2 regions of the Micromonospora sp. B006 genome follow, and region 2 is predicted to be linked to the other one. Evidence: predicted binding sites of a transcription regulator. Region 2 holds the regulator's gene; the other holds the start of a gene.
The links. Region 2 encodes HrcA, which represses chaperone genes, less so after heat shock. Its sites were predicted from a motif close to GGTTNGCACNCTCNNNNNGAGNGTGCNAACC; they were not measured.

Region 1: the regulator HrcA is predicted to act here: its motif matches at 8,245-8,275, upstream of groES (co-chaperone GroES).

Annotation. Positions count from the first base shown of each region.
Region 1 is NZ_CP030865.1:4,911,622-4,925,980, reverse strand. It holds gene MicB006_RS22070 (ABC transporter ATP-binding protein) at 1-867, shown strand, start outside; gene MicB006_RS22065 (DUF4142 domain-containing protein) at 922-1,659, opposite strand; gene MicB006_RS22060 (ROK family protein) at 1,747-2,922, opposite strand; gene MicB006_RS22055 (sugar ABC transporter permease) at 2,953-4,212, opposite strand; gene MicB006_RS22050 (ATP-binding cassette domain-containing protein) at 4,209-5,021, opposite strand; gene MicB006_RS22045 (sugar ABC transporter substrate-binding protein) at 5,085-6,188, opposite strand; gene ybaK (Cys-tRNA(Pro) deacylase) at 6,393-6,872, opposite strand; gene MicB006_RS22035 (methyltransferase domain-containing protein) at 6,921-8,153, opposite strand; gene groES (co-chaperone GroES) at 8,408-8,722, shown strand; gene groL (chaperonin GroEL) at 8,793-10,439, shown strand; gene MicB006_RS22020 (sulfite oxidase) at 10,576-12,294, shown strand; gene MicB006_RS22015 (WhiB family transcriptional regulator) at 12,464-12,847, opposite strand; gene MicB006_RS22010 (response regulator transcription factor) at 13,100-13,912, shown strand; gene MicB006_RS22005 (DUF5319 domain-containing protein) at 13,931-14,335, opposite strand.
Region 2 is NZ_CP030865.1:4,298,841-4,313,199, reverse strand. It holds gene MicB006_RS19280 (GlsB/YeaQ/YmgE family stress response membrane protein) at 66-353, shown strand; gene MicB006_RS19275 (GlsB/YeaQ/YmgE family stress response membrane protein) at 606-890, shown strand; gene MicB006_RS19270 (sugar ABC transporter substrate-binding protein) at 1,114-2,406, shown strand; gene MicB006_RS19265 (carbohydrate ABC transporter permease) at 2,403-3,389, shown strand; gene MicB006_RS19260 (carbohydrate ABC transporter permease) at 3,386-4,219, shown strand; gene MicB006_RS19255 (hypothetical protein) at 4,234-5,091, opposite strand; gene MicB006_RS19250 (enoyl-CoA hydratase-related protein) at 5,244-6,029, opposite strand; gene hemW (radical SAM family heme chaperone HemW) at 6,049-7,272, shown strand; gene MicB006_RS19240 (DUF4870 domain-containing protein) at 7,312-7,968, opposite strand; gene hrcA (heat-inducible transcriptional repressor HrcA) at 8,200-9,222, shown strand; gene dnaJ (molecular chaperone DnaJ) at 9,296-10,441, shown strand; gene MicB006_RS19225 (16S rRNA (uracil(1498)-N(3))-methyltransferase) at 10,443-11,177, shown strand; gene MicB006_RS19220 (IS110 family transposase) at 11,494-12,564, shown strand; gene MicB006_RS19215 (SDR family NAD(P)-dependent oxidoreductase) at 12,663-13,424, opposite strand; gene MicB006_RS19210 (histidine triad nucleotide-binding protein) at 13,518-13,862, shown strand; gene MicB006_RS19205 (serine hydrolase) at 13,859-14,359, shown strand, end outside.

The DNA.
Region 1 (14,359 bases), 610 kb from region 2:
ATCGAGCGGCTGCTCGGCTGGCTGGACGAGTTCCAGGTCGGCGGCGCCTCGCTGGCCCGGCTGCTCGGGGTGGCCGCCGAGCCGGACGAGCGCGCCAGGGAATCCGCCACGCCGGACCAGCGCGCCGTCGCTCCGGGCGGCGAGGGCCGGCTCGCCGCGCACGACGTGCGGTACGCGTACCGCCCGGGACACGACGTGCTGCACGGCGTGACGCTGGAACCCCGGCCGGGGGAGCGGCTCGCGATGGTCGGCCCGTCCGGGGCGGGCAAGTCGACGCTGGGCCGGCTGCTGGCCGGCGTGCACGCGCCGAACGCCGGCACTGTGACAGTGGACGGCCGTCCGCTGGCCGGGATGCCCCTGGCCGAGCTGCGTACCCATGTCGCGCTCGTCAGTCAGGAGCACCACGTGTTCATCGGCACGCTCGCCGACAACGTGGCGATGGTGCGGCCGGACGCCGATCCGGCGCGGGTACGCGCCGCGCTCGCCGCCGTCGACGCGCTGGACTGGGCGCTGGCCCTGCCGGACGGGCTCGACACGCCGGTCGGCGCGGGCGGCCACCCGCTCACCCCGGCGCAGGCGCAGCAGCTCGCGCTGGCCCGGCTGGTGCTCGCCGACCCGCACACGCTGGTGCTGGACGAGGCCACGTCGCTGATCGACCCGCGGGCGGCCCGGGCCCTGGAGCGGTCGCTGGCGGCGGTGCTGGAGGGCCGTACCGTCATCGCCATCGCGCACCGGCTCTTCTCCGCGCACGACGCGGACCGCGTGGCGGTGGTCGCCGACGGGCGGATCACCGAGCTGGGTTCACACGACGAACTCGTAGCGGCTGGTGGCTCGTACGCCGCGCTGTGGCGGTCCTGGCACGGCTGAGAACGCGCGACGGGCCCCGGCGGACGTGCGCCGGGGCCCGCTCGACGGCCGCGGTCACGAGCGGCGGGTCAGCCGCCAGGTGGCGTACCCGCCGGTGCCGAGCGCGATCAGGAACACCGCCCACACCAGTCCGGTGCCGACCTGGAGCCCGCCGCTGCTACCCACGTTGGCCTGGGCCGCGGCGACGAGCGAGTCGCTCTGCGCGGGCGGCAGCGCGGCCGGTGGCAGCTGCTGCCAGCGCACCAGCCCGGTGCTCTCCAGCATGGTCATGTGGTCGTTGACGAACTTGTTGGCGTCCTCGGCCAGCTTGCGCACGATCGGGTCGCGGGTGCTGGCCCGGACCGCGCCGATCACCGGGAAGATCTTGCCGTGGGCGACCCGCAGCCGGGTGACGAAGATCTGGTCGAACCGGGCGCCGTTGGCGTTCCGCATCTCGGTCAGCCACCCCTGCTGCTCGGCCGTCGGATCCGTCGGCAGGGTGGCGCCGAGCTTGTTGGCCGCCTCGACCACCAGCTGGTCCAGCTCCGCGTGCTGCTTGGCGATCTCCGCGCCGACCTCGCGTACCCGGGCGGACTGGCCCTTCTCGGCCGCCATCTGCCCGGCCGGCATCTCCCACAGCCCGGCCAGCCGTACCCCGTTGAGCAGCGTCATGTCGGCGGCGTTCATCTGCACGCCGGGGTTGGGCGCGGCCTGCGCCGTCCCGGGAACGACGCCGATCCCCGCGCCCAGCGCGGCGAGCAGCAGTACCACCCGGTGCGCCAGCTTGCGGCGTGCGGATTCCAGCGATGCCATGGTTGCGGTGCCTCCTCGGTCCGGACCGGTACGCGGGGTGTCGTGGACGGCCGCCCGTCCGCACACTGGTACGGATCACCGGGCCGATCAGTTCAGCGGATCGGCGAGGAGTCGTTCGAACGCCAGCTCGGCGGCGCCGATCAGCGCCGCGTCGTCGCCCAGCTTCGGGGTACGCAGCCGCACGTGCTCCAGGCACGCGGGCAGCCCGTTGGAGTTGAGCCGGCTGCGCACCTGCGCCGCGGCGGCCAGGTAGAGGTCGCGCATGGTGCCGCCGAAGATGACCATCTCCGGGTTGAAGATGTTCACCAGGTTCGCGACGCCGAAGCCGAGCCAGTCGCCGGCCTGCCGTACCGCGGTCTGCGCGCGGGCGTCGCCGCGGTCGGCGGCGTCGAATACGGCGAGCAGCGCGTCCCGGCCGCGCGCCTCGGACCGGCCCGCCGCGCGCAGCAGCCCGTGTTCGCCGATCTCGGTCTCCCAGCAGCCGCGCCGGCCGCAGTCGCAGCGCACGCCGTCGCGGACCACCACCATGTGGCCGACCTCGCCGCCGTAGCCGCCGTGCCCGGTCAGCCGCCGGCCCCCGGCGATGATGCCCGCGCCCACACCGACGTCGCCGTAGATGTAGATGACGTTGTCGCAGCCGACGGCCGCACCCCGGGCGTGCTCGGCGTACGCGGCCACGTCGGCCACGTTCCCCACCGTGATCGGTACGTCTATCCCCAGCTCGACGGCGAGCGCCGCACCGATCGGCTGGTCCACCCAGCCGGTGGTCGGGCTGAGCCGGACCAGCCCGTCGTCGCGGCGGACCATGCCGCACACCGCCACCCCGGCGCCCACGCAGATCGCGTCCGGCGGCACCGACTGGTGCATCTCCTTGACCGCCCCGGCGAGCAGCGGGGCGGCCTCCCCGGCGACCAGGTTGCGTGGCCGCTCCATCTCCCGGCGGTCGAGCACCTCACCGCCGAGCCCGACCCGCGCGGCCCGCAGCCGGTCCACCTCGACGCTGTACGCGTACGCGTAGACCCGCTCCGACTCGGGCCGGACGACGAGTGACGGTCGTCCGGCCCGGCCGGTCTCCTTCGGCGTCCCCTCGCTGACCAGACCGGCGCCGGCCAGGTCCGCGGTCAGCGCGCCGATGGTGCTGCGGTTGAGCCCGAGCGCGGTGGTCAGCTCGGCGCGGGTGGTGGCCCCGTGAACGTGTACGTAGCGGAGCAATGCGCCCAGGTTCTGCCGACGGATCTCGTCCTGACTGGGGCCCGCGCGCATTGCCACTGCCATGTGTTTCCGTGCCCCTGCTCAGCGGTTGCCGGTGGCGGCGGCCCGCCGACGCGACAGCGCGTCGATGGTCGCCGCGGCGAGCAGCACCACGCCGGTGACCACGTACTTGACGCCCGAGCTGTATCCCATCAGTCCCATACCGTTGTCGATGACCGCGACCACCGCGCCCCCGAGCACGGCGTCGAGGACCCGGCCCTTGCCGCCGAAGAGGCTGGTGCCGCCGATCACCGCCGCGCCGACGGCGTAGAGCAGTACGTTACTGCCCCCGGTGTTGGGGTCGACCGAGTTGCCCCTGCTGGCGGCCACGATGCCACCGATGGCGGCCATCGAGGAGCAGATGACGAAGACGGAGATACGAATCCGGTCGACGTTGATGCCGGCCCGGCGGGCCGCCTCGGCGTTGCCGCCGACCGCGTAGATGTGCCGTCCGTAGCTGGTGCGCTGGAGCACGAACGTCCAGACGATCAGCAGCACCGCGATGATCGGCACCACGATCGGCACGCCCTTGAGCGAGGTGATCAGGACGTTGCGGCTGCGCTCCAGGTTGAGCACGTAGACCGCCACGCCGAGGATCACGGCCAGGCCGGCGATCCGCGCGCCGACCACCGTGAGCGGGTCGGTGAGCAGGCCACGGGCGGCCCGGTTGCGGTACCGGAGCAACTGCACTGCCGCGTACCCGGCGACGGCCACCGCGGCGAGCGCCCAGCCCAGCGCGGGGGAGAGGTTGCGGTTGGCGATCGCGACGAGCACGTCGTCGCGGATCGCGATGTTGGCGCCCTCGTCCATCAGCGTCAGCACGACACCCTGGAAGGCGAGGAACCCGGCGAGCGTCACCACGAAGGACGGGATGCCGACCTTGGCGACCAGCAGGCCCAGCACGGTGCCGATCACCAGACCGGTGACGACGGCGGCGAGCACCGCCACGTACCAGGGGTAGCCGAGCACTGTGACGACGTTGGCCAGGATCGCGGCACAGACGCCGCTGGCGAAGCCGGCGGAGAGGTCGATCTCGCCGAGCAGCAGGACGAAGACCAGGCCCATGGCGATGAGCGTGACCGCCGCGCCCTGGGTGAACAGGTTCGCCAGGTTGCCGGCGGTGAAGAACGACGGGCGGGCGATCGAGAAGCCCACCGCCAGCGCCACGAGCATCACCACCGCGGGGAGCGCGCCGATGTCGCCGCCGCGTACCCGGCGCCAGTAGTTGTTCACGTGGCTGTTCAGGGTCGGTGTCGGCGCGACGCCGGCCGGGCCTTCCTTCTTCACGACGATGGCGGTCATCGGATGGCTCCTGGGGTGGTGTCGGCGGGCGCGGCGCCGTTGCCGCCCGGCTCGCCGGTGAGGCCGAGGCTGCCGGATCGACCGGCGGTGATCAGCTCGACCACCTGCGAGTGGGTGATGTCGGTGGTCTTCACCTGGGCGACCATCTGGCCGAGGTAGAGCGCGGCGATCCGGTCGGAGACGGCGAAGACGTCGTTCATGTTGTGCGAGATGAGCACCACGGCGAGGCCGTTGTCGGCCAGCCGGCGCACCAGTTCCAGCACCTGGGCGGTCTGCGCGACGCCGAGCGCGGCGGTCGGCTCGTCCAGGATGACCAGCCGGCTGTTCCAGAGCACGGCCTTGGCGATGGCGACGGTCTGCCGCTGGCCGCCGGAGAGGCTGGCCACGTGCTGGCGCAGCGACTTCACGGTGCGCACGCTCAGACCGGCGAGCGTCTCGGCGGCCATCTGCTCCATGGTCGGCTCGTCGAGCACGATGCCGCTGCGCTTCTCCCGGCCGAGGAACATGTTCTGCACGATGTCGAGGTTGTCGCAGAGCGCGAGGTCCTGGTAGACGACCTCGATGCCGAGCGCGGCGGCGTCGCGCGGGCTGTTGATGCTCACCGGCCGGCCGTCGAAGAGGAACTCGCCGGCGTCGGTGGGGTGGATACCGCTGATGCACTTGACCAGGGTCGACTTGCCGGCGCCGTTGTCGCCGACGAGCGCGGTCACCTCGCCGGGGTGCGCGGTGAAGGCGACGTCACGCAGCACCTGGACGGGACCGAAGCTCTTGTCGATCCCGCGTAGCTCCAGCAGGGGGGTTGCGGACACGGGGTTCTCCTTTGGGCGGAGGGAGGTCTCGGATCCCGTCCGGCGCCGCCTGAGGCGGGTGGGTCAGCTCACGCCGGCGTCGGTGCAGAGCTTCGCGAAGGCACCGGTGCAGAGCTCTTCCTTGGTGACGTAGCCGTCGGCCACAACGTCCTTGACGTTGTCCTTGAAGATGGCCTTGGGCTCCAGCAGCACGGCCGGCACGTCCCGGTTGCCCTCCGGGTCCTTGACCGTCTGGCCGGTGTCCTTCCGCTCACCCTTGGCGAGGGCGATGGCCAGGTCGGCGGCGGCGTCCGCCTCCTTCTTGACCGCCTTGTAGACGGTCATGCACTGGTCACCGGCGAGGATGTTCTGCAGGCCCTCCTTGGTGGCGTCCTGACCGGTCACCGGGACCTTGCCGTTGAGCTTGTTCTTCTTCAGCACCGAGATGGCCGCGTTGCCGAGACCGTCGTTGGCGGCGAGCACGCCGTCGATCTTGCCGCCGGCCTTGGTCATCTGCTGCTCGAAGATCGTGGCGGCCTGCGCGTTGTCCCACGCCGGTACCGGGTCGTCGGCGACCTTGGTGTACTCCTTCGAGTCGAACTTCGGCTTGAGCACCGAGTCGTACCCGTTCTTGAACAGGGTGGCGTTGTTGTCCGTCGGCGAGCCGTTGAGGTACGAGATCGACGGGTTCTTGACGCCCTTGTCGGTCAGGCACTTGCTCAGGCCCTCGCCCTGGAGCTTGCCGACCGCCTCGTTGTCGAAGCTGACGTAGTACTGGGCGGAGCCGCCCAGGGTCAGCCGGTCGTAGTCGATGGTCGCCACGCCCTGCGACTTGGCCTTGTCGAGCACGGCCTTGCCGGTGCCGGAGTCCAGGTTGACGATCATCAGGACGTTGACGCCGCTGGTGATCATCTGGTCGGCGATGGTCTGGAACGCGGTCTTGTCGTTCTGCGCGTTCTGGATGTCGGACTCGACGCCCGCCGCGTCGAACGCCGCCTTGAGGTACTTGCGGTCCGCGCCCTCCCAGCGGGCGGAGGACTTGCTGTCCGGCAGGATCACGCCGATCTTCGGCTTCTTGGCGTTGGAGCCGCCGGCCTCGTCGGAAGAACCGCCGTTGTCACCACAGGCGGCCATGCTGCCGGTCGCGAGAAGACCGACGGCCGCGAAGGTGAGGAAGCCCTTGCGCATGTGCAGGGTCCTTTCGGAGGTGGGGGAGTGGTGATGTTTTGTTGTGTCCGGCAACGTATTCCTCACCTCCCATGGGCCGCAAGACTGCCGAGGTCAGAAGTTTGTTGGCGGCGGTAACAATTCAGCAACGCGGTTGTCACCCGCGAGACACCGCCGGGCGGGCGCGCTCCGGGAACGCTCCCACACGTACCGTCACGAGGCCCGTCAGGCGGCGGCGATCGATGCCGTGGCCGCCCCGGTGAGCGTCACCAGATCCGTCGGCGTGAGCTGCACCTGCAAGCCCCGGCGGCCCGCCGAGACGTACACCGTCGGGTGCGCCAGCGCCGAGGAGTCGACGACTGTCGGTAGCCGCTTGCGCTGGCCCAGCGGGCTGATCCCGCCCCGCACGTACCCGGTCGCCCGCTCGGCCACCGCCCGGTCCGCCATTGCCGCCCGCTTGCCGCCCACCGCGGCGGCGAGCGCCTTCAGGTCCAGCTCGCCGGTCACCGGCACCACCGCCACTGTCAACCCGCCGTCGACCTCGGTGACGAGCGACTTGAACACGCGGTCCGGCGCCACGCCCAGCGCCGCGGCGACCAGCGCGCCGTAGTTCGGCGCGTCCGGCGAGACGTCGTAGGTGTGGGTGCTGTGGGCGATCTTCCGCTTGCTCAGCAACGCGATCGCCGGAGTGCCAGGGCCCGCCACCGGATCAAGCTAGCCCGGTCGCCGGCCGGCCGCGAGCCGAAACCGCGGTCAGCCGCCGGCCGGGACCGGCCGGCAGACGAGCACCGTGGGGTCGCCCGCGACCCGGGTCAGCACCAGGTCGGCCGCCGCGTCACCGGAGAGTCGCAGGTCGCGACGCAGCTTCTCCGGCTCCAGCGCCGAGCCGCGCTTGCGGATCTCGACCCGGCCGACCCGGCGCTCCCGCAGCAGGGCGCGCAGCCGCTTCAGCGAGAACGGCAGCACGTCGGTGATCTCCAGGCAGCGGGCGAACGGGGTGGGCCGGGCCTCGTCGGCGTACAGGTAGGCGATCGACGGGTCGGCGAGCGTGGCGTCGAGGTCCGTGGCCAGCTCGGCGACCAGGTGCGCGCGCACCACGGCCGGGTCCGGGTCGTACAGGAACCGCCGGACCGGCCCCACCGGCGCCTCGGCCGCTCCGGTGCCGGTGAGGTGATAGGAAGGGACCCTTTTACTACCGGAGGCGTTAAGAAGGGGCCCTTCCTTCTCGCGCAGCAGTGTGGCGCGGCGGGGGACGCCGGCCAGCTCGCCGCACCACAGCGCCGCCTCCACCAGGTCGCCGTCCACGCTCACCCACTCCGCCTCGGCGCCGGCCGGGATCAGCGCGTGGTCCAGCCCCGGCGCCACCTTCACCACGGTGCGCGGCACCCGCGCGGCCAGGCCGGTGACGAAGTCCCACGGCGGTGAGTAGGCCCTCGGGTCGAAGACGCGCCGCCCGGTGCCGGCCCGCCGCCGCGCCGGATCGCAGAACGCGCCGTCGACCCGGCTCACGTCGAACGCCGTGGCGTCGCCGCACTCGACGGTCACCAGTTCCGCCAGCCCGGCGGCCCCGGCGTTCGCGGCGGCCATCGCGGCGGTGAGCGGGTCGGCCTCCACCGCGTACACCCGGATTCCGGCGCGGGCGGCGGCGAGCGCGTCGGCGCCCAGGCCGCAACCCAGGTCGGCCAGGGTGGTCACGCCCGCGGCGCGCAGCCGCGCGGCCCGCCGGTCGGCGACCACCCCCCGGGTGGCCTGCTCCAGCCCGGGCCGGGTGAGGAACATCCCGGCGGCGGCCGCGCCGAACTTGCCGACCGCGCGGCGGCGCAGCTCCGCCTGGGTCAGCGCGGCGGCGGCGAGGTCGCCCGGAATCCCGGCCGAGCGCAGCGCGGCGGCCGCCGCCAGCGGGTCGCCGCCGGCCACCCGAGCGGCCGCGGCGAGCGCGGCCGACCCCTCGGGGGTACGCAGCGCGGCGAGCTGGTCGAGATCCACGCGCCCATTGTCCCGGCCCGGTTCCGGCGCGACACGGAGGGCGACGCGTTGGCACTCTCCTTGACGGAGTGCTAGCCGAGGAATAACCTGCGATTAGCACTCTCACCCTGAGGGTGCCAACGCCCGGGCCCTGTGCCCGGGGGTTGAGCGCCAGGCGGACCGGCACCCGCGACGACGGCCCCGCCCGGTGGCATGTGGCAGATTGACGCTGGTCGGCACGCCGGCCGGCAACGACACCAAGTACCCGGGAGGGTATGCCCGTGACTACCGCGACCAAGGTTGCGATCAAGCCGCTCGAGGACCGCATCGTGGTCCAGGCGAACGAGGCCGAGACCACCACCGCCTCGGGCATCGTGATCCCCGACACCGCCAAGGAGAAGCCGCAGGAGGGCACCGTCCTCGCTGTCGGCCCGGGCCGGATCGACGACAAGGGCAACCGCGTGCCGATCGACGTGAAGGTCGGCGACACCGTCCTCTACTCGAAGTACGGCGGCACCGAGGTCAAGTACGCCGGCGAGGAGTACCTGGTGCTCTCCGCCCGCGACGTCCTCGCGGTCATCGAGAAGTAAGCAACCGATCAGTGTCGTTGCCCCGGTCCGGCTCGCCGGGCCGGGGCAACGTCGCTTCGAAGGGATACTGATGGCGAAGATCCTCAGCTTCTCGGACGATGCCCGGCACCTGCTGGAGCACGGTGTCAACGCCCTCGCGGACACGGTCAAGGTCACCCTCGGCCCGCGCGGGCGCAACGTCGTCCTGGACAAGAAGTTCGGTGTGCCCACGATCACCAACGACGGCGTGACCATCGCCAAGGAGATCGAGCTCACCAACCCGTACGAGAACCTCGGCGCGCAGCTGGTCAAGGAGGTGGCGACCAAGACCAACGACGTCGCCGGCGACGGGACCACCACCGCCACCGTGCTGGCCCAGGCCATGGTCCGCGAGGGCCTGCGCAACGTGGCCGCCGGCACCAACCCGACCGGCCTGAAGCGGGGCATCGACGCGGCGGCCGCCAAGGTCTCCGAGGCGCTGCTCGGCAAGGCCGTCGAGGTGGCCAGCAAGGAGTCGATCGCGCACGTCGCGACCGTCTCCGCGCAGGACGCCGCCATCGGTGAGCTGATCGCCGAGGCGATGGAGAAGGTCGGCCGCGACGGCGTCATCACCGTCGAGGAGGGCTCCGCGCTCGTCACCGAGCTGGAGGTGACCGAAGGGCTCCAGTTCGACAAGGGCTTCATCTCGCCGAACTTCGTCACCGACCTGGAGGCGCAGGAGGCGGTCCTGGAGGACCCGTACATCCTGATCACCACCCAGAAGATCTCGGCGATCGAGGAGCTGCTGCCGCTGCTGGAGAAGGTCCTCCAGGACAACAAGCCGCTGCTCATCGTCGCCGAGGACGTCGAGGGTCAGGCCCTTTCCACGCTCGTGGTCAACGCGCTGCGCAAGACCGTCAAGGTCTGCGCGGTCAAGGCCCCCGGCTTCGGCGACCGCCGCAAGGCGATGCTCCAGGACATGGCGATCCTGACCGGCGCCGAGCTGGTCGCCCCGGAGCTGGGCTACAAGCTCGACCAGGTCGGCCTGGAGGTGCTCGGCACCGCCCGCCGCGTCGTGGTCGACAAGGAGAACACCACGGTCGTCGACGGTGGCGGGCAGGCCTCCGAGGTCGCCGACCGGGTCGCCCAGATCCGCAAGGAGATCGAGGCCTCCGACTCGGAGTGGGACCGGGAGAAGCTGGCCGAGCGGCTGGCGAAGCTCTCCGGCGGCATCGCCGTGATCAAGGTCGGCGCGGCCACCGAGGTCGAGATGAAGGAGCGCAAGCACCGCATCGAGGACGCCATCGCCGCGACCAAGGCCGCGGTCGAGGAGGGTACGGTCCCGGGTGGCGGCGCCGCGCTGGCCCAGATCCTGCCGGCGCTCGACGACGACCTGGGCTTCACCGGTGACGAGAAGGTCGGCGTCTCGATCGTGCGCAAGGCGCTCGTCGAGCCGCTGCGCTGGATCGCCCAGAACGCCGGCCACGACGGCTACGTGGTGGTGCAGAAGGTCGTCGGCAAGGACTGGGGCCACGGCCTCGACGCCGCCACCGGCGAGTACGTCGACCTGGCCAAGTCCGGCATCATCGACCCGGTGAAGGTGACCCGCAACGCGGTCAGCAACGCCGCCTCGATCGCCGGCCTGCTGCTCACCACCGAGAGCCTCGTGGTGGAGAAGCCGGCCGAGCCGGAGTCGGCCGGCGCCGGTGGCCACGGCCACTCGCACGGTCACGGCCACCAGCACGGCCCGGGCTTCTGACCCGAGGAGTACGGCTCGACGTCAGGGCACACCGCCGACCCGGTGGTGTGCCCTGACGGCTTTCCCGGGCCGGGTCCCCTTACGGAACGCTGACGGAATTGGCAGCCGTCCCCGCGGGTCGACCAGACTGGATGCCGTGAGCACCCTCTCCCGCCGCCGCGCGGCGCTGGCCGGTGTCGTCGCCGCCGTGGTGGCGCTCGGCGCCGCCGAACCCGTTGCGGTCCTGACCGGCCCCCGGTCGGCTCCGCTCGTCGCCGTCGGCGGACTCGTCGTCGACCTGGTGCCCGAGCCGCTCAAGCAGTTCGCCATCAGCGTCTTCGGCACGTACGACAAGATCGCGCTGCTGATCGGGACGGCGCTGCTGCTGGCCGCCTTCGGGGCGCTGCTCGGCCTGGCGGCGGTCCGGCGGCTGGCGATCGGCCTGGCCGGCATCGCCGCGTTCGCCGCGCTCGGTGTCGCCGCCGCGCTGACCCGGGCCGGCGCTGACGCGTTCGACGCGCTGCCCTCCCTGGTCGGCGGCGGACTCGGCGCGCTGACGCTCTGGGCCTTCGTGGCCGGCCCGCTGAGCGCCGAACCGGCGCACCGGAAGCGACCGGGGCGCTACCGGTCTGACGCCGTGCGACGCGACCGGGCCGGGACCGGCCCGGCGGAGCGCGACGGGGCCGCTTCGGCGGACAGCGAGCCGCCGTCCGCGTCGCCCCCGCCGTCCGCCCCGCCGCCGGCGGTCGCCGCGCTGGCCCGGGAGGGGGAGACGCCGGGCGGCTGGGAGCCGGCCCGGCCCGACGACGCGGAGTCGCGACGACGGTTCCTGCGTGGCGCCGGGCTGCTCACCGGCGCGGCTGCGGTGGCCGGGCTGGGCGGGCACTGGCTGGCCGGCCGGCGCGGCGTGTCGACGGCCCGGGACGCGGTGACGCTGCACGCCCCGGCCGCGCCCGCCCCACCGCTGCCGGCCGGAGCCGACCTGTCGCTGTCCCGGCTCGCGCCGTACGTCACGCCGAACCGGGAGTTCTACCGGATCGACACCGCGCTGGTGGTGCCGCAGGTGGACCCGGTCACCTGGCGGCTGCGCATCCACGGGCGGGTCCGCAACCCGATCGAGCTGAGCTTCGACGACCTGCTCGCCCGTCCGATGGTCGAGCGTTACGTGACGCTCGCCTGCGTCTCCAACGAGGTGGGCGGCGACCTGATCGGCAACGCGCGCTGGCTAGGCGTACCGATCAGGGAACTGCTCGACGAGGCCGACCCGGAGGACGGCGCGGACCAGGTGGTCGGCCGGGCCGTCGACGGCTGGACCTGCGGCACGCCCACCTCGGTGCTGCGCGACGGGCGGGACGCGCTGCTCGCGGTCGGCATGAACGGCGAGCCGCTGCCGATCCGGCACGGCTTCCCGGTGCGGATGGTGGTGCCCGGCCTCTACGGGTACGTCTCGGCCTGCAAGTGGCTCACCGAGCTGGAGCTGACCAGCTTCGCCGACTTCGACGCGTACTGGGTGCCGCGCGGCTGGTCCGCGCAGGGGCCGATCAAGACGCAGTCCCGGATCGACACGCCCCGGCCTCGCAGCCGTCCCGCCGCGGGTCCGGTGACTGTCGCAGGTGTGGCGTGGGCGCAGCACCGCGGCATCCGGCGCGTCGAGGTACGTGTCGACGGCGGCCCGTGGCAGGAGGCGACGCTGGCCCCGGCGGTGTCGGCGGACACCTGGGTGCAGTGGTCCTGGCGGTGGGACGCCACGCCGGGCGAGCACACGCTGCAGGTGCGGGCGACGGACACGACCGGCGAGACCCAGACGGAACAGCGGGCCCCGGTCGCCCCCGACGGCGCAACGGGATGGCACACAGTGCGAGTCACGATCACCTGACCACCGCCCAGGCTTGATCAACACCAGTTCCCCGAAATGGTGGCATCAGAGGCTCCACGATATGACCACTTCGCCGAGCCGGTGTTGATCAAGCGGGGGCGGGACGGGCCCGACGCGACGACGCCGCGCCCCGGAATCGGGGCGCGGCGTCGGAAATCAGTGGACCGGGTCAGGCGACCTTGCGCTGGTCCGGCACGGCGGTGTTGTGCGGACGGCCGAGGCGGGCCTCCAGCCGGGCGATGTCCACCCGGGTCTGCCGGCGGTCGGCCAGGTCCTCCCAGCCGAGCGCGAGCAGCCGCAGCCGCTCGGACTCGCTGAACCCGCCCCAGACGCCGTACGGCTCGCGGACGGAGAGCGCGTGCGCGGCGCACTCGGCGCGTACCGGGCAGGCGCGGCAGACGGACTTGGCGCCCATCTCACGGCGCATCCGGGAGGAGCCGCGCTCGCCGTCCGGGTGGAAGAACTGCGCGCTGTCGCGGCCACGGCAGGCCCCGAGCCGCTGCCAGTCCCAGAGCTCGTCGATCGGTCCAGGCAGCCTACGTACGTTCGACATCAGCACCCCTCCTCCCGCGCGGCACCGCGGAGAATGTTCGTGGCCAGCTACCGGGCGGCGGTCCGCGCGGGATGCCGGTTCCGGATGAACCCCTCGGTACCCGAGCCGTCCCCGCCTCACACATCTGTGATCGAAAACCTCGGACAGTCAGCGGCATATGCCCCATCTGTCGGAAAAGTTCGGATGATTGCCCGGAACCCCCTCCCGAGCCCACCTCCGCATGGTCTGCTCTGAGTCGGAGAGGAGCCCACTGTGCGTAGTGTTCTTGTGTGCGTTCGGACACCATTGGCGGCCCAGCATCTGACCTCCGCCGCGGCGCGGCTCGGGCTGTCCGGCGTCGTCCGGACGGCAGTCTCCGATCCGGAGGTGATGTTGCGGCTCGCCGAGCGTCCGGTGGACGTGGTGCTCGCCGACACCGCCCTGACCCGGCCGGACAGCGCCGGTTTCGTGCGCCGGGTGCTGGCCCGCGCGCCGCAGGCGGCGGTGCTGCTGCTCGGCGCTGAGGAGTCGGAGTCGGCGGCGGCCACCATCAGCGCCGGCGCTCGCGGGCTGATCCAGAACGCCGACCACGACCTGACCAGCGCTGTGGCCAAGGCGCTGCTGCTGCTCTCCGCCCCCGGGCGGAGCAACCGGCACCGGGTGGCGGACACCGCCCGGGACGCGGCCGCTGTCGGCGGACCGGCCCGGTCGGCGGGGCGTACCCAGGGTGGACCCGGCTGGCCGGCGGCGGCGCCGGTGGATGCCGCGGGCCTGCCCACGGTGGTGCCTGTGCAACGGGGTGAGGACGCGGAGGACCCGGCGGCGGCGGACGCGGCGGAGGCGCCCCGGCCGGGTGCCGCCCAGCGCGCGGCGCGGACGCCGCGCGGCGCGGTCGGGCTGACCGAGCGGGAGCTTCAGGTGCTGCTCGGCATGGCCGAGGGCAAGAGCAACGCGGAGATCGGGCGGGAGCTGTTCGTCTCCGAGGACACGGTCAAGACGCACGCCCGGCGGTTGTTCCGCAAGCTCGGCGCGCGGGACCGGGCGCACGCCGTGGCGGCCGGGTTCCGGGCCGGCCTGGTGGCCTGACGAACCGGCTGTCGGCGCTCAGCTCTCGCTGGACTCGTCGGTGCCCTCGGTGAGCGTGTCGTGCACGCCGTCCGCGTAGCCCCGGGCGTAGTCCCAGCTCACGTAATGGTCCGGGTCCGGGTCGTAGGCCGGCTCGTGCACCCGGGGACGCCCCGAGTTGAGCAGGTGGCGCAGGTTGCCGCGCAGCAGGTCCCAGTCGAAGTAGTGCGGCTCGCGGCAGTCCTCGCACTCGATCACCAGGCCGCGCACCCCGATCGGCTGGAGCAGCGCCTGGTAGATCTCCAGGTCGGCGAGATCCTCCAGCACGTCCTGGCGCTCGACGTCGGTCAGCGGGTCGAGCGCGTCGTCGTCGCCGGGATCGTGCAGACCGGCAGCCGGATCGGCGGGATCGCCGTTGAACGGGTCGATGGGCTCGTCGTGCACCCTCTCACCGTAGACCCCGGGCCG
Region 2 (14,359 bases):
TCGGGCACTTAGCGGTCACGACAGCAAACGCACAGAACGTGCGAAATCGCTTAGGAGGACCGACCGTGGAGTTCACCGTCTGGGGCATCATCACCGCGCTGGTCGTTGGTCTGATCGTCGGCGCGCTGGGCCGGCTGGTCGTGCCGGGCCGGCAGAACATGCCGATGTGGCTGCACATGGTGATCGGCGTCGGCGCCGCCCTGCTGGGCACCGTCCTGGCCCGGGCGCTCGGCATCGCCACGCAGACCGCCGGCATCGACTGGGCCGAGCTGGCCGTGCAGGTCGTGCTCGCCGCCATCGGTGTGGCCCTGGTGGCCGGCGTCGGCCGCCGCCGCAGCGTCTCGCGGTACTGACCCGCGCTACGAACGCGCCTCGACGGGCGCCCGGCCACCTGGCCGGGCGCCCGTCGGCGCTTTCCGCATTGAACCCCGTCCGTGCGTCCCTGCCGCTCGCCGCGCCTGGTTTCGAGGAGAAACAGCAGGTCAGCGTACGTCTGAACAATTCGTCATCGGAGTCGGTTTGGATTTCCGGGCGGTCGGGAACTTAGCGATCACGACAGTAACCACACAAAAATGTGTGACCCGATCTTAAGGAGGAGGGCGACCATGGAGCTCACCGTTTGGGGCATCATCACGGCGCTGGTCGTTGGTCTGATCGTCGGCGCGCTGGGCCGGCTGGTCGTGCCGGGCCGTCAGAACATGCCGATCTGGCTGCACATGCTGATCGGCGTCGGCGCCGCGCTTCTGGGCACGATCGTGGCCCGGGCCTCCGGCTTCGCCGAGACCGCCGGCATCGACTGGCGCGAGCTGATGCTGCAGGTGCTCTTCGCTGCGATCGGCGTGGCCCTGGTGGCCGGCGTCGGCCGTCGCCGCGGCGTCTCGCGCTACTGACCCCGCACCACGCGCCTCGACGGGCGCCCGGCCTCACCGGCCGGGCGCCCGTCGGCGTTCGTGGGCTCTCAACTGCCCGGACGGCATCGATGTCGGCCGGGCCCTCGGCTGCGATACGGTCGCCTCTGCCCTCCGTCGCGAACACCCCCTGTTGTAAAGGAAATTTTCCTACTAAGGTGCGGCGGAGAAGGTTAGTGCCAAACGGCCCTGAGGGAGATATGGCGTGAACAGGTGGAAGCGGCTGGCTCCGGTCACCGCCATCGTGGCGTCGGCCGCGTTGGTGCTGACCGCGTGCGGTGGCTCCGGCGACGACGACAAGGCCGCCGACAACAGCAAGCTCACTGTGTGGATGATGGGTGAGGGCGGCGACGCCCAGACCGCGTTCCTCGACGGCGTCGAGGCGGAGTTCAAGAAGAAGCACCCCGAGACCGACGTCGTGGTGCAGTACATCCCCTGGCTCGAGGCGCCGAAGAAGTTCCAGGCGGCGCTCGCCGGCGGGGAGGGCCCGGACGTCACCGAGCTGGGCAACACCGAGACCCAGGGCTGGGCCGCGCAGGAGGCCCTCGCCGACGTCACGGACAAGTTCAACGGCTGGTCCGAGGGCAAGGACATCCTGCCCGACCTGGTCAAGAACGCCCAGCTCGACGGCAAGCAGTACGGCGTGCCGTGGTACGCCGGCGTGCGCGCCGTCTACTACCGGACCGACTGGTTCGCCGAGGCCGGCGTCAAGCCGCCGACGAACTGGGACGAGATGGTCGCCGCCGCGAAGACCGTCCAGGCCAAGAAGCCCGGCACCTACGGCATCGCCCTGCCCGGCAACTCCGAGCTGCCGTTCTACTCCTTCCTCTGGAGTGCCGGCGCGGAGATCGCCACCAAGGAGGGCGACGCCTGGAAGTCCGGCTACAACACCCCCGAGGCACAGAAGGCGGTCAAGTTCTGGACCGACCTGGTGACAGTGCACAAGGTCGCCCCGCCGGCCGCCGCCGGGTGGAACGAGGTCGACGCCCGTACCCAGTTCGCCACCGGCAAGGCCGCCATGGCGTTCGCCGGAAGCTGGCAGGGCGGCGCGATGAAGAAGGACAACCCGGACATCGAGAAGGTCTGGGGCACGTTCCCGATCCCCGGCCCGGACGGCAAGGCCGCCCCGGCGTTCGCCGGTGGCTCCGACATCGCCATCTGGAAGGACAGCGAGCGGCAGTCGCTGGCCTGGGACTACATGACGGTGCTGCTGAGCAAGCAGAAGGACCAGGAGTTCGCCGGCAGCCTCGGCTTCTTCCCGGTCTACAAGGATCTGGTCAGCGGCGGCAACTACGCCAACGACAAGGTGATGGCCGCGTTCGCCACGGCCATCCAGAACACCAAGCTGACCCCGCTCACCCCGAAGTGGGTCGAGGTCAGCCGGACCAAGACGGTGACCCAGGCGATGAACAGCTCGGTCATCAAGGGTCAGAAGACGGTCGAGAAGGCCACCGCCGACGCGGCCACCGAGATGGAAAGCATCCTCAACGCCAAGTGACCACGCTGACCGAGGCCACCGGCGAGGCCGCCGCGCGGGAGACCCCCGCGCGGCGGCGCCGTCGCCGGGTGGATCACCTTCCGTACCTTCTGCTCCTGCCCTGCCTGGCGATCATCGCCGTGCTGCTGCTGTGGCCGCTCGGCCAGGTCGTGTGGATGTCCTTCCACAAGCTGGACAGCGTCCGGCAGCTGCGCGGCGACCGCGAGTGGCCGTGGGTCGGCCTGGCCAACTACGCGCAGATCCTCGGCGACCCGTTCTTCCGTACGGTCCTGCGCAACACCGTGCTGTTCGCGGTCGCCAACGTGGCGCTCACGATGATCCTCGGCACCCTGGTCGGGCTGCTGCTCAACCGCCTGGGCAAGAAGATGGCCACGTTCGTGGCGAGCTGCGTGATGCTCGCCTGGGCCACCCCGGCGCTGACCGGCACCATCGTCTGGAAGTGGATCTTCGACGACACGAGCGGCCTGGTCACCTGGCTGTTCAACAAGCTTCCCGACGGGCTCTCCACGGCCCTGTTCGGGCGCAGCGACTGGACCGGGTACGGCTGGTTCAACGATCCGCTGATGTTCTTCGCCATCCTGACGCTCGTGGTGGTCTGGCACTCGTTCCCGTTCATCGCGGTGAGCGTGCTGGCCGGGCTCAAGAGCGTGCCGACCGAGTTGCAGGAGGCGGCCCGGGTCGACGGCGCCGGCCCGTGGAAGGTCTTCTGGTCGGTCACCTTCCCGATCCTGCGGCCGGTCTTCGGCATCCTCGTGGTGCTCTCCACGATCTGGGACTTCAAGGTCTTCACCCAGCAGTTCGTGCTGGCCGGCGGCACCCAGGACCGGTCCACGTTCATGCTGTCGATCTACTCGTACGCGGAGGCGTTCTCGCCGCCGCCCAAGTACGGCCTCGGCTCCGCCATCGCCGTGATCCTCACCGTGATCCTGCTCGCGGTGACCGCCCTGTACGTCCGCATGGTGCTGCGGCAGGAGGACGAATGATGAAGAAGATCGCCCTCAACGGCGCGGGTCTGCTGGTCGCGCTCTTCGCCGCGTTCCCGGTCTACTGGATGGTGGCGACCTCGCTGAAGCCCAACCGGGAGATCTTCTCGTCCACGCCCCGGCCGGTGCCGGCGGAGCCGACCCTGGAGCACTACCGGGAGATCCTCACCGGCAACCTGATCCCGGGCGTGACGTTCACCGACTTCTTCCTCAACAGCGTGCTTGTCGCGGCGGCCACCGTGCTGCTGAGCGGGCTGGTCGCGCTGCTCGCCGCGACCGCCGTGGCCCGGTTCCGGTTCAAGCTGCGCACCACGTTCCTGATCATGCTGCTGGTGGTGCAGATGATCCCGCTGGAGGCGCTCGTCATCCCGCTGTTCCTGATGATCCAGCGGCTCGGCCTCTACAACACGCTGCCCAGCCTGATCCTCACGTACCTCGGCTTCTCGCTGCCGTTCGCGGTCTGGATGCTGCGCGGCTTCGTCGCCGCGGTGCCGAAGGAACTGGAGGAGGCCGCCGCCATCGACGGCGCCAGCCGGGCCCAGACGTTCCGCAAGGTGCTGTTCCCGCTCGTCGCGCCCGGCCTGGTCGCCACCAGCATCTTCTCGTTCATCACCGCCTGGAACGAGCTGATCTTCGCGCTGACCTTCATCAACGACCAGCAGAAGTACACGCTGCCGGTGGCGATGACGTTCTTCTTCGGCCGGGACGACACCGCCTGGGGCTCGGTCATGGCCGCGTCCACGCTGTTCACCCTGCCGGTGATCATCTTCTTCCTGCTGGTGCAGCGCCGGATGGTCTCCGGCCTGGTCGCCGGCGCGGTGAAGGGCTGAGGGAGGGCGGCCGGTCAGGCCGCGAACACCTCGGCGCGCACGTCGGTGGCCGGATCGCCCTTCACCCGGGCCCAGGAGCCCTGCTCGGCCGTCCACTCCAGGCTCCCGAAGCGGACCCGCTTCACGCCGTGGTCGTCGGCGTGCGAGACCAGCCAGTGCGCGTACCGCCAGCCGTTGCGGTCGTCGCCCGCCGGCACCGTGAGCGCGGTCAGGTCGGTCGCCGTGGCCAGCCGGGGCAGCCCCCAGTCCAGCGACAGGCTCTCCAGCACGGCGCTGGCGGCAGCCGGCCCGCGCATCGTCGGCGGCGAGCTCACCGTGCAGGCCACCGCGCCGGTCGCGTGGCCGAGCAACGCGCGGGTCAGGACCTCCGACTCGTCGGCCCACTTCTCGTACGCCTCGGGGAAGGCCGACCGCTGCACCCGCTGGGCGGCGTCGGTGACCCGCATCCGCTCCCAGCCCTTCACCTTCTTCAGCGCGGCGTAGAACTTGTTCGCCGCGTAGCGCGGGTCCTGGACCTGCTCCGGGGTGCCCCAGCCCTGACTCGGGCGCTGCTGGAACAGGCCGAGCGAGTCGCGGTCGCCGTGCGCGATGTTGCGCAGGTGCGACTCCTGGTACGCGGTCGCCAGCGCCACCACCACCGCCCGCTCGGGCATCCGGCGCTGCATCCCGATGGCCGCGATGGTCGCCGCGTTCGCCATCTGGTCGGCGCCGAGCACCACCTCGCCGTCGGCCTGCACCGTGCAGGTCCGGCTGGCCAGGGGGAGCCGCAGGTGCTCCCCGAACTGCTTGGTCACGACATAGACCGCGAGCAGGGCCAGTACGCACACCGCAACACCAGATGCCACGATCGCCGCTCGCGTCCGCACCCGCACCCCCTGTCCCGACAGTCCGCCAAGCGTACGTCGGCCCCGCGCCCGCGCCTCTCGTCCGAGTGGCCGTCCCGTCGCCACGTGACCAGCCACGCCCTGCCGCCGGGCGGGGCCCGCCGCCACCGAAGGCGTCGAGCCGGGCCCCGCCGCGCACCTCAGTCCCCGGCGGGCACCCAGGCGGCGGGCCGCTTCTCCCGGAACGCCATGACGCCCTCACGTCCTTCGTCGGAGAGGAAGTACCCCGTGGACAGCGCCGCCAACTCGGCGATCTCGGCCCGCAGGTCCGTGGCGGCGGGCCGGCGCAGCAGCTCCTTCGCCCCGGCCAGCGCCCCCGGCGCGCCCTTGACGAGCGAGGCGCAGTAGCGCTCGACTGCGGCGTCCAGCTCGTCGGCCGGCACCGCGGCGGTGACCAGGCCGACCTCGGCGGCGCGGCGGCCGTCGAACGTGTCGCCGGTCAGGTACAGCTCGGCGGCGGCCCGCTGGTCCAGCCGGGGCAGCACGGTCGCCGAGATCACCGCCGGGATCACCCCGATCCGGACCTCGGTGAACGCGAACGTCGCCTCCTGCGCGCAGATCGCCAGGTCGGCGGCGGCGATCAGGCCCAGCCCGCCGGCCCGGGCCGGCCCGGCCACCTTCGCGACCACCGGCTTCGGGCACTCCCGCACCGCCACCAGCACGTCGCCGAGCATCCCGGCGGGCACCGTCCCGCTGGCGTACGCCGCGGCGGTCTCCTTCAGGTCGGCGCCGGAGCAGAAGACCGGGCCGGTGTGGTCGAGCACGATCGCGCGTACCGCGTCGTCGGCGACCGCGTCGGCCAGCCCGGCAAGCAGCTGGGTCATCAGGGGCGTGGAGAGCGCGTTGCGGTTGTGCGGGCTGTCCAGGGTGAGGGTGGTCACCCCACGGGCCGTGGCGACTCGCACGAGAGCGTCCGGAGAGGTCATGCCGGGCACACTAGTGGCCATGCCCGGCGTCCTTCCAGAAGGCGAACCCGTCCCGCGCGACGGATCGCTGCCCGCCACCGCCCGTCGCACCGTCGGCGCGCGCGGCTTCGGCGTGTACGTGCACGTGCCGTTCTGTGCCTCCCGGTGCGGTTACTGCGACTTCAACACGTACACCGCCGCCGAGCTGGGCGGCGGGGCGAGCCGGGAGACGTACGCCGACTCCGTGCTGGCCGAGCTGGCGCTGGCCGCCCGGGTGCTGGGCGACTCGCCGCCGCAGCGGGTCGACACCGTCTTCGTCGGCGGCGGCACGCCGACCCTGCTGCCCGCCGACGACCTGGCCCGCATCCTGGACGGCATCGACCGCGTCTGGGGGCTGGCCGCCGACGCCGAGGTGACCACCGAGGCCAACCCCGAGTCGGTGACCCCGGAGTCGCTCAAGACGCTGCGGGCCGCCGGCTACACCCGGATCTCGCTGGGCATGCAGTCCGCCGCGCCCGGGGTGCTCGCGGTGCTCGACCGGCGGCACAGCGCGGGCCGGGCCACCGCCGCCGCGCTGGAGGCGCGCGACGCCGGGTTCGAGCACGTGAACCTGGACCTGATCTACGGCACGCCGGGGGAGACGGCCGAGGACTTCGCCGCCTCGCTGGCCCAGGTGGTCGACGCCGGGGTGGACCACGTCAGCGCGTACGCCCTGATCGTGGAGGACGGCACCCGGCTGGCCGCGCGGATGCGCCGGGGCGAGCTGCCGTACCCCTCCGACGACGTGGCGGCGGACCGCTACCTGGCCGCGGAGGCGGCGCTCGGCGCGGCCGGCTTCTCCTGGTACGAGGTGTCGAACTGGGCCCGCTCGGCGGCGGCCCGGTGCCGGCACAACCTGCTCTACTGGACCGGCGCCGACTGGTGGGGCCTGGGCCCGGGGGCGCACAGCCACGTCGGTGGCGTGCGCTGGTGGAACGTCAAGCACCCGAGCGCGTACGCGGCGCGGCTGGCCGAGGGCGCCTCGCCGGCGCTGGCCCGGGAAGTGCTCAGCCCGGACGAACAGCACATGGAGGACGTGATGCTGCGGGTGCGGCTCGCCTCCGGCCTGCCACTGGACGTGCTGGACGAGCCCGGTCGGGCGGGCGCCGAGCGGGCCCGGGAAGCCGGGCTGCTCGACGCCGGGGCGTACGCGCGGGGGCTCGTGGTGCTGACGCTGCGCGGACGGCTGCTGGCCGACGCGGTGGTACGCGACCTGCTGCCGTGACCGGGGCCGGTCGGCCGCCCCCTCGGCCGACCGGCGATGTCACTTGCTGAAGCTGTAGCTCATCGGGTAGCGGTAGAGCACGCCCTCGTTGGCCTTGATCCCGCCGATGATCCCGAAGATCAGCGGCACCAGCCAGACCAGCATCGGGATGAAGAACAGGATCCCGCAGGTGACGAACGTGAGCACCCAGGCCAGCACGCCGGCGATGGCCCAGGTGATCTGGAAGTTCAGCGCCGCCACGGAGTGGGCGCGGACGGTCGGCGACTGCTGACCACGGGTCATCAGCGCGATCAGCGGGGCGACCCAGCCGAGCAGGCCGCCGCCGACGATGACACCGGCGGCGCCACCGAAGTGCGCGACGAGCGCCCAGGTCTTCTCGTCGTTGTTGGCGTACCCGGCCGAGCCGTAGCCGCCACCGCCGGGATAGCCGCCACCGGCGGGGTAACCGGCGCCGTAGCCCGGCGTGCCGCCCGGCGGGGGGTAACCACCAGGGGGCGGGTAGTCGCCCGGCGGGGGTTGCCCGCCCGGAGGCGGGTAGCCGCCCGGGGGCGGATAGTCACCGGGCGGGGGATACCCGCCCGCGCCCGGCGCGCCGGACAGTGGAGCGGTGGGCGGCTCGCCGGAGCCGTAGGGCGCCGACGGGTCGGGCTGGGGGCCGGAGTCCCCTGCTCCGGGAGGGCGAGGAGGTTCAGTCATGCCGTCACGGTAGGGCCACCGGGCAAGCGGCACCAGAGCGACACAGACCCAGCGTGACCGGCTGTTCGGTCTGGCTTGGCCCATGGTGTGGTGGGCCGCACCGCAGGTCCGTCGGGCGATCATCGCATCGGTGGGGGTGCCGACGTAGACTGGCACTCGCTACAGTCGAGTGCCAGCCGCCCGGCGGATGCCGCGTGCCGGCCCGGCCGAGGTGTGTCAGGAGGTGGGGACATGGGTCTCGACGACCGCAAACTCGCCGTGCTGCGCGCGATCGTCGAGGACTACGTCGCCACGCAGGAACCGGTGGGCAGCAAGGCCCTGGTCGAGCGGCACCAGCTCGGCGTCTCCCCGGCGACAGTGCGCAACGACATGGCGGTGCTGGAGGAAGAGGGCTACATCCGGCAGCCGCACACCAGCGCCGGCCGGGTGCCCACCGACCGCGGCTACCGCCTCTTCGTGGACCGGCTCTCCCGGGTCAAGCCGCTCAGCCCGGCCGAGCGGCGGGCCATCGAGCGCTTCCTGGTCGGCGCGGTCGACCTCGACGACGTGGTGCACCGCACGGTCCGGCTGCTCGCCCAGCTCACCCGGCAGGTCGCCGTGGTGCAGTACCCGAGCCTGGCCCGGTCCAAGGTGCGTCACCTGGAACTGGTGCCGATCTCCACCACCCGGCTGATGGTCGTCATGATCGCCGACACCGGCCGGGTCGAGCAGCGGCTCGTCGAGCTGCCCGCCCCGGTTCCCGCCGACGACGTGACCGACCTGCGCCGGCTGGTGAACGAGAAGCTCGTCGGCAGCCAGCTCTCCGAGACGCCGCCGCTGGTGCAGGCGCTGGTGGACGAGTCCGCGCCGCATCTGCGCCCGGCCATGACCACGCTCTCCACGGTGCTGCTGGAGACGCTCGTGGAACGGCACGAGGAGCGCCTCGCGCTGGCCGGGCAGGCCAACCTCACCCGGGGCGGCCTGCTCGACTTCCAGGGCTCGCTGCGGCCGATCCTGGAGGCGCTCGAAGAAGAGGTCGTGCTGCTCAAACTGATCGGCGAGACGGAGCCGAGCACCACCCGCGTGCTGATCGGCGACGAGAACGAGTTCGACAACCTGCGGGCCGCCTCGGTGGTCAGCACCGGCTACGGACCGGGCAGCACGATCGTCGGTGGGCTCGGCGTGCTCGGGCCGACCCGGATGGACTACCCCGGCAATATCGCCATGGTGAGGGCCGTGGCACGCTACGTGGGCGAACTGCTGGCCCAGAACTGACCAGTCAGGGCCGACGGCCGGTTGCGGCCGACGACCGGAGCGACGCGAGACGAACATGAGGACACCTAACGCAGTGGCCAGGGACTACTACGGCATTCTCGGCGTGAGCCGGGACGCCTCCGACGACGAGATCAAGCGCGCCTACCGCAAGCTGGCGCGGCAGTACCACCCGGACGTCAATCCGGACCCGGAGGCCCAGGAGAAGTTCAAGGACATCAACGCCGCGTACGAGGTCCTCTCGGACGACCGGAAACGGCAGATCGTCGACCTCGGCGGCGACCCGCTCGCCCCCGGCGGCGGTGGCATGGGCGGCCCGGGCGGGCCCGGCGGCGCCGGTCCGTTCGTCGGCTTCCAGGACATCATGGACGCGTTCTTCGGCGGCGCGGCGGGCGGCAGCCGGGGTCCCCGGCCGCGCACCCGGCCCGGCGCGGACGCGATCCTGCGCCTGGAACTGGACCTCAACGAGACCGCGTTCGGCGTCGAGGCGCCGATCACCGTCGACACCGCGGTGCTCTGCACCACCTGCTCCGGCGCCGGCACGGCCGCCGGCACCCACCTGGCCACCTGCGAGGCGTGCGGTGGCCGGGGCGAGGTGCAGTCGGTGCAGCGCACGTTCCTCGGCCAGGTGGTCTCCGCCCGGCCGTGCACCGTCTGCCAGGGCTACGGCACCACCATCCCGCACCCCTGCCCGACCTGCGCCGGTGAGGGCCGGGTGCGTACCCGCCGCTCGCTGACCGTCAAGATCCCGGCCGGCGTCGAGGACGGCATGCGGATCCGCCTGGCCCAGCAGGGCGAGGTCGGCCCCGGTGGTGGCACCGCCGGCGACCTCTACGTGGAGATCCACGAGCGGCCGCACGACGTCTACTCCCGCAAGGGCGACGACCTGCACTGCCGGGTCACCGTGCCGATGACCGCCGCCGCGCTCGGCACGCGGCTGACCATCAAGACGCTCGACAGCGAGGAAGCTGTCGACGTCAAGCCCGGCACCCAGCCCGGCAGCACGCTGCGGCTGCGCGCCCGGGGCGTACCGCACCTGCGCGGCACCGGCCGGGGCGACCTCTACGTGCACCTCGACGTGCGTACCCCGACAAAGCTCGACGCCGACCAGGAGCGGATGCTGCGCGACTTCGCCAAGACCCGCGGCGAGGAGGTCGCCGAGCTGAGCAAGCAGGGCGGCTTCTTCTCCCGGATGCGCGACGCGTTCAACGGGCACGCCTGAGGTGTCCGCCCCGCTGTTCCTGGTCGATGCGCTGCCCACCGGTGACACGCTGACGCTGGACGGCCCGGAGGGCCATCACGCGGCCACCGTGCAGCGGCTGCGTGCCGGTGAGGAACTGCTGCTCGCCGACGGCCGGGGCGGCACCGCCGCCGCGGTGGTCACCGCCGTCGGCCGGGGCACGCTCGACCTGCGCGTCACCAGCCGGGGGTACGCGGACGCGCCCGTCCCCCGGCTGGTCGTGGTGCAGGGCATCGCCAAGGGTGACCGGGGTGAACTCGCCGTGCAGGCGATGACCGAGGTCGGGGTGGACGAGATCGTGCCCTGGGCGGCGTCCCGTTCGGTGGCGCAGTGGCGCGGCGACCGGGGCGTACGGGCCCGCCAGAAGTGGGTGGCCACCGCCCGGGAGGCCGCCAAGCAGGCCCGCCGCCCGTGGCTGCCGGTGGTGGCCGGCGCCCCGGACGAGTCCACCGCGACTGTGGCCCGCCGGATCGCCGGCGCGGCCGCCGCGTTCGTGCTGCACGAGGGCGCGCAGGACCGCCTGACCACAGTGGATCTGCCGACGGCCGGGGAGATCGTCCTGGTGGTGGGCCCGGAGGGCGGCATCGCCGACCACGAGCTGGCCACGTTCGCCGAGGCGGGCGCCCGCACGGTCCGCCTGGGCCCGTCAGTCCTGCGCACGTCCACAGCAGGCGTGGCCGCCCTCACAGTCCTGGCCACCCGCCTGACCCACTGGTAAGCCTCCCTTTCCCGTGCGCGCCGACGCTTCTATAGGTGGGCCGGTTCCGGGTGGTTGGTATCGGTAGGGTTCGACGTCGGTGATCTATGAGTGACTCATGCAAGATCTGGCCGCTGTGAGTTGGTGTGCCGTGGCGTCGACTTGTCCTCGTGGGTTGCCGGCGTCGGCCCGGCCCACCTTGTTGGCCTGATCAGAAGCCTGTCCGCGACGGGGGTGTGCAGCCCGTGTCGCGTGACTCATCACAGATGTGCCGCTGGGTGATCGTCTCCCGGGCCGACGCCGTCCGAACGTCGTCCCGTGCAAGGGAGAACCGTCCGTGTTTCCTATCCTGGCAGAACGTCTGGCCGAGCGTGTCGACGCGGTCATCGGTGTGGACACCCATACCGATACGCACACCGCCGTGGTGCTCACCGCGGTCGGCACCGTGCTGGCGGAGATCACCGTGCCGGCCACCAACGACGGCGCCGCTGTCCTGCTGGCCTGGGCCCAGCAGCAGAGCAGCACGCTCGGAACGGGCCGGCGGGCCTGGGCCCTGGACGGCGCTCGTTGTCACGGTGTCGGTCTGCTGCGCGTCCTGCGCGCCGCGGACGAGTACGTCCTGGAAGCACCTAAACCCGCTGCCGGACGCCGCCGTCGAGGCGGCAAGTCCGACACGCTGGACGCCGTGCACGCCGCTCGTGGCGTGCTGGCCGCCGATCACGTCGCCACACCCCGCGCCGACGGCGACCGGGAAGCCCTGCGCCTGCTGCACGTCTGCCGCCGCCACTACAGCGACACCCGCACCGCCACCATCAACCTGTTCAAATCGGTGATCCTCACCGCCGACGACGACCTACGCACACAGATGCGAGGACTGAGCACCCTGCGGCAGGTCCAGCACGCCACCACCCTCACCACCACCAGCGGCAGCGGCAGCGGTCTCGACCGGCTGCGCCGCACTCACCTGGCAGCCCTCGCCGAGCAGATCCTCACCCTCGACCGGCTCCTGAAAGCCAACCTCGCCGAGATCCGCACCCTGGTCGACAAACTCTGCCCCACCCTGCTCGACCAACCCGGCATCGGCCCCGTCACCGCCGCGATCGCGCTGACCGCCTGGTCACACCCCGGCCGATTCCGCAACGAAGCCGCCTTCGCCTCACTCGCCGGCGTCAGCCCCGTCCCCGCCAGCTCCGGCCGCATCACCCGCCACCGCCTCAACCGAGGCGGCGACCGCACCCTCAACGCCGCCCTGCACACCATCGCCAAAACCCGCCAACGATGCCACCAGCCCACCAAGGACTACACCAACCGCCGCACCACAGAAGGCCACACCCCAGCCGAAATCACCCGCAGCCTCAAACGCTACATAGCCCGCCAAATCTGGCGCACCCTCGAAGCCACCACTTGACAGCAACCTTCACAGATCTTGCAGTTTCGGTCCGCGCTGCGTCCCTTTTGCGTTGCTTCTTCGGGGCCGAAAGTGCAAGATCGCGGGGGTGAGTGGGGTCAGGAGCGGAGGTAGGAGGCGCCGTTCAGGTCGATGATGGTGCCTGACGCCCACTCGGCCTCGGGGCTCGCCAGCCAGTGCACCGCCGCGGCGATCTCCTCCGGCCGGGCCACCCGGTGGAACGGGGACTGCGCGCGTACCGCCTCGCCCCGCTCGCTCTTCAGGTGCTCGTTGGTCATGTCGGTCTCGACGAAGCCGGGCGCCACGCACGCCACGGCGATGCCGTACGGGGCCAGGGCCACCGCGAGCGACTGGGCCATCGCGTTCATCCCGGCCTTGCTGGCCCCGTACGCCGGGTTGGCCGGCTCGCCCCGGAACGCGCCCCGGGACGAGACGTTGACGATCCGGCCCCCACGGTCGCGCATGTGCTGCGCGGCGCACCAGGCCGCGTTCGCCGCGCCGACCAGGTTGGTGTCGAGCACCTCCCGCCACCGCGCCCGCCACTGCTCGTAGCTGCTCTCGAAGACCGGGTGCGGGGGATCGGCCGGCCCGAACACGCCCGCGTTGTTGACCAGCACGTCGAGGCCGCCGAGCCGCTGGGCCGCCTCGTCCACCATGGCGCGTACGGCGTCGGGGTCGGCCAGGTCGGCGCGGACCACGACGTGCCCGTCGCCCGGCAGTTCGGCGCGCAGCCGCTCGGCCAGCTCGGCCGAGTCCCGGTGGTGGATCGCCACCCGGTCTCCACCTGCGGCGAACGCCCTCGCCACCGCCCGCCCGATGCCCCGCGAGGCCCCCGTCACCAGCACTGCCCGTCCCGACATGGCGGCCATCCTGCCGCACCGGCTCAAGGTGTTAAGAAGGGCCCCTTCCCATGCCGGAGGCGTTAAGCGGGGGCCCCTCCTTACACTGCTGCGATGGACTGCCTGTTCTGCCGGATCGTCGCCGGGGAGATCCCGGCCACCATCGTCCGCGAGACCGCCACCACCCTCGCCTTCCGGGACATCGACCCGAAGGCGCCCACCCACGTGCTGGTGATCCCGAAGGAGCACTACGTGGACGTGGCCACGCTGGCCCAGGGCGCGCCCGAGCTGGCCGGTGAGGTGCTCCAGACCGCAGCCGTGGTGGCCGAGGAGGAGGGCCTGACCGTCGACGGGTTCCGGCTCATGTTCAACACCGGGCCGTACGGCGGCCAGGAGGTCTTCCACGTGCACGCCCACCTGCTCGGCGGCGCGCCGCTCGGACCGATGCTCTGCCGATGACCGACGTCCCGGACCGGCTCGGCCGGATGGTGCGCCAGGCGCAGGCCACCGGGCGCATCCCGGCGGTGTCGGCCGCCCTGCACCGCGCCGACCGGCCGCTCTGGACCTGCGCCGTGGGCGCCACCGGCAACGACACCGCGCTCGGGCCGGAGACGGTGTTCCGGATCGGCTCGGTCACCAAGACCTTCACGGCGGCGCTGGTCATGCAGTGCCGAGACGACGGCCTGCTCGACCTGGACGACCCGGTCGGGCGGCACCTCGACCTGCCCGCGCACGGCGAGCTGACCGTACGCCGGCTGCTGTCGCACACCGCCGGCCTGCAACGCGAGCCCCACGGCGACGTGTGGGACAGCCTGCGCGCCCCGGCCGTCGAGGAGTTGCTGGCCGACCTGGCCCGGGTCGAGCGGGTGCTGCCCACCGGGCGGCGCTTCCACTACTCCAACCTCGGCATGGCGCTCCTGGGCGAGATGGCCGCCCGGCTCCGGGGCGGCACCTGG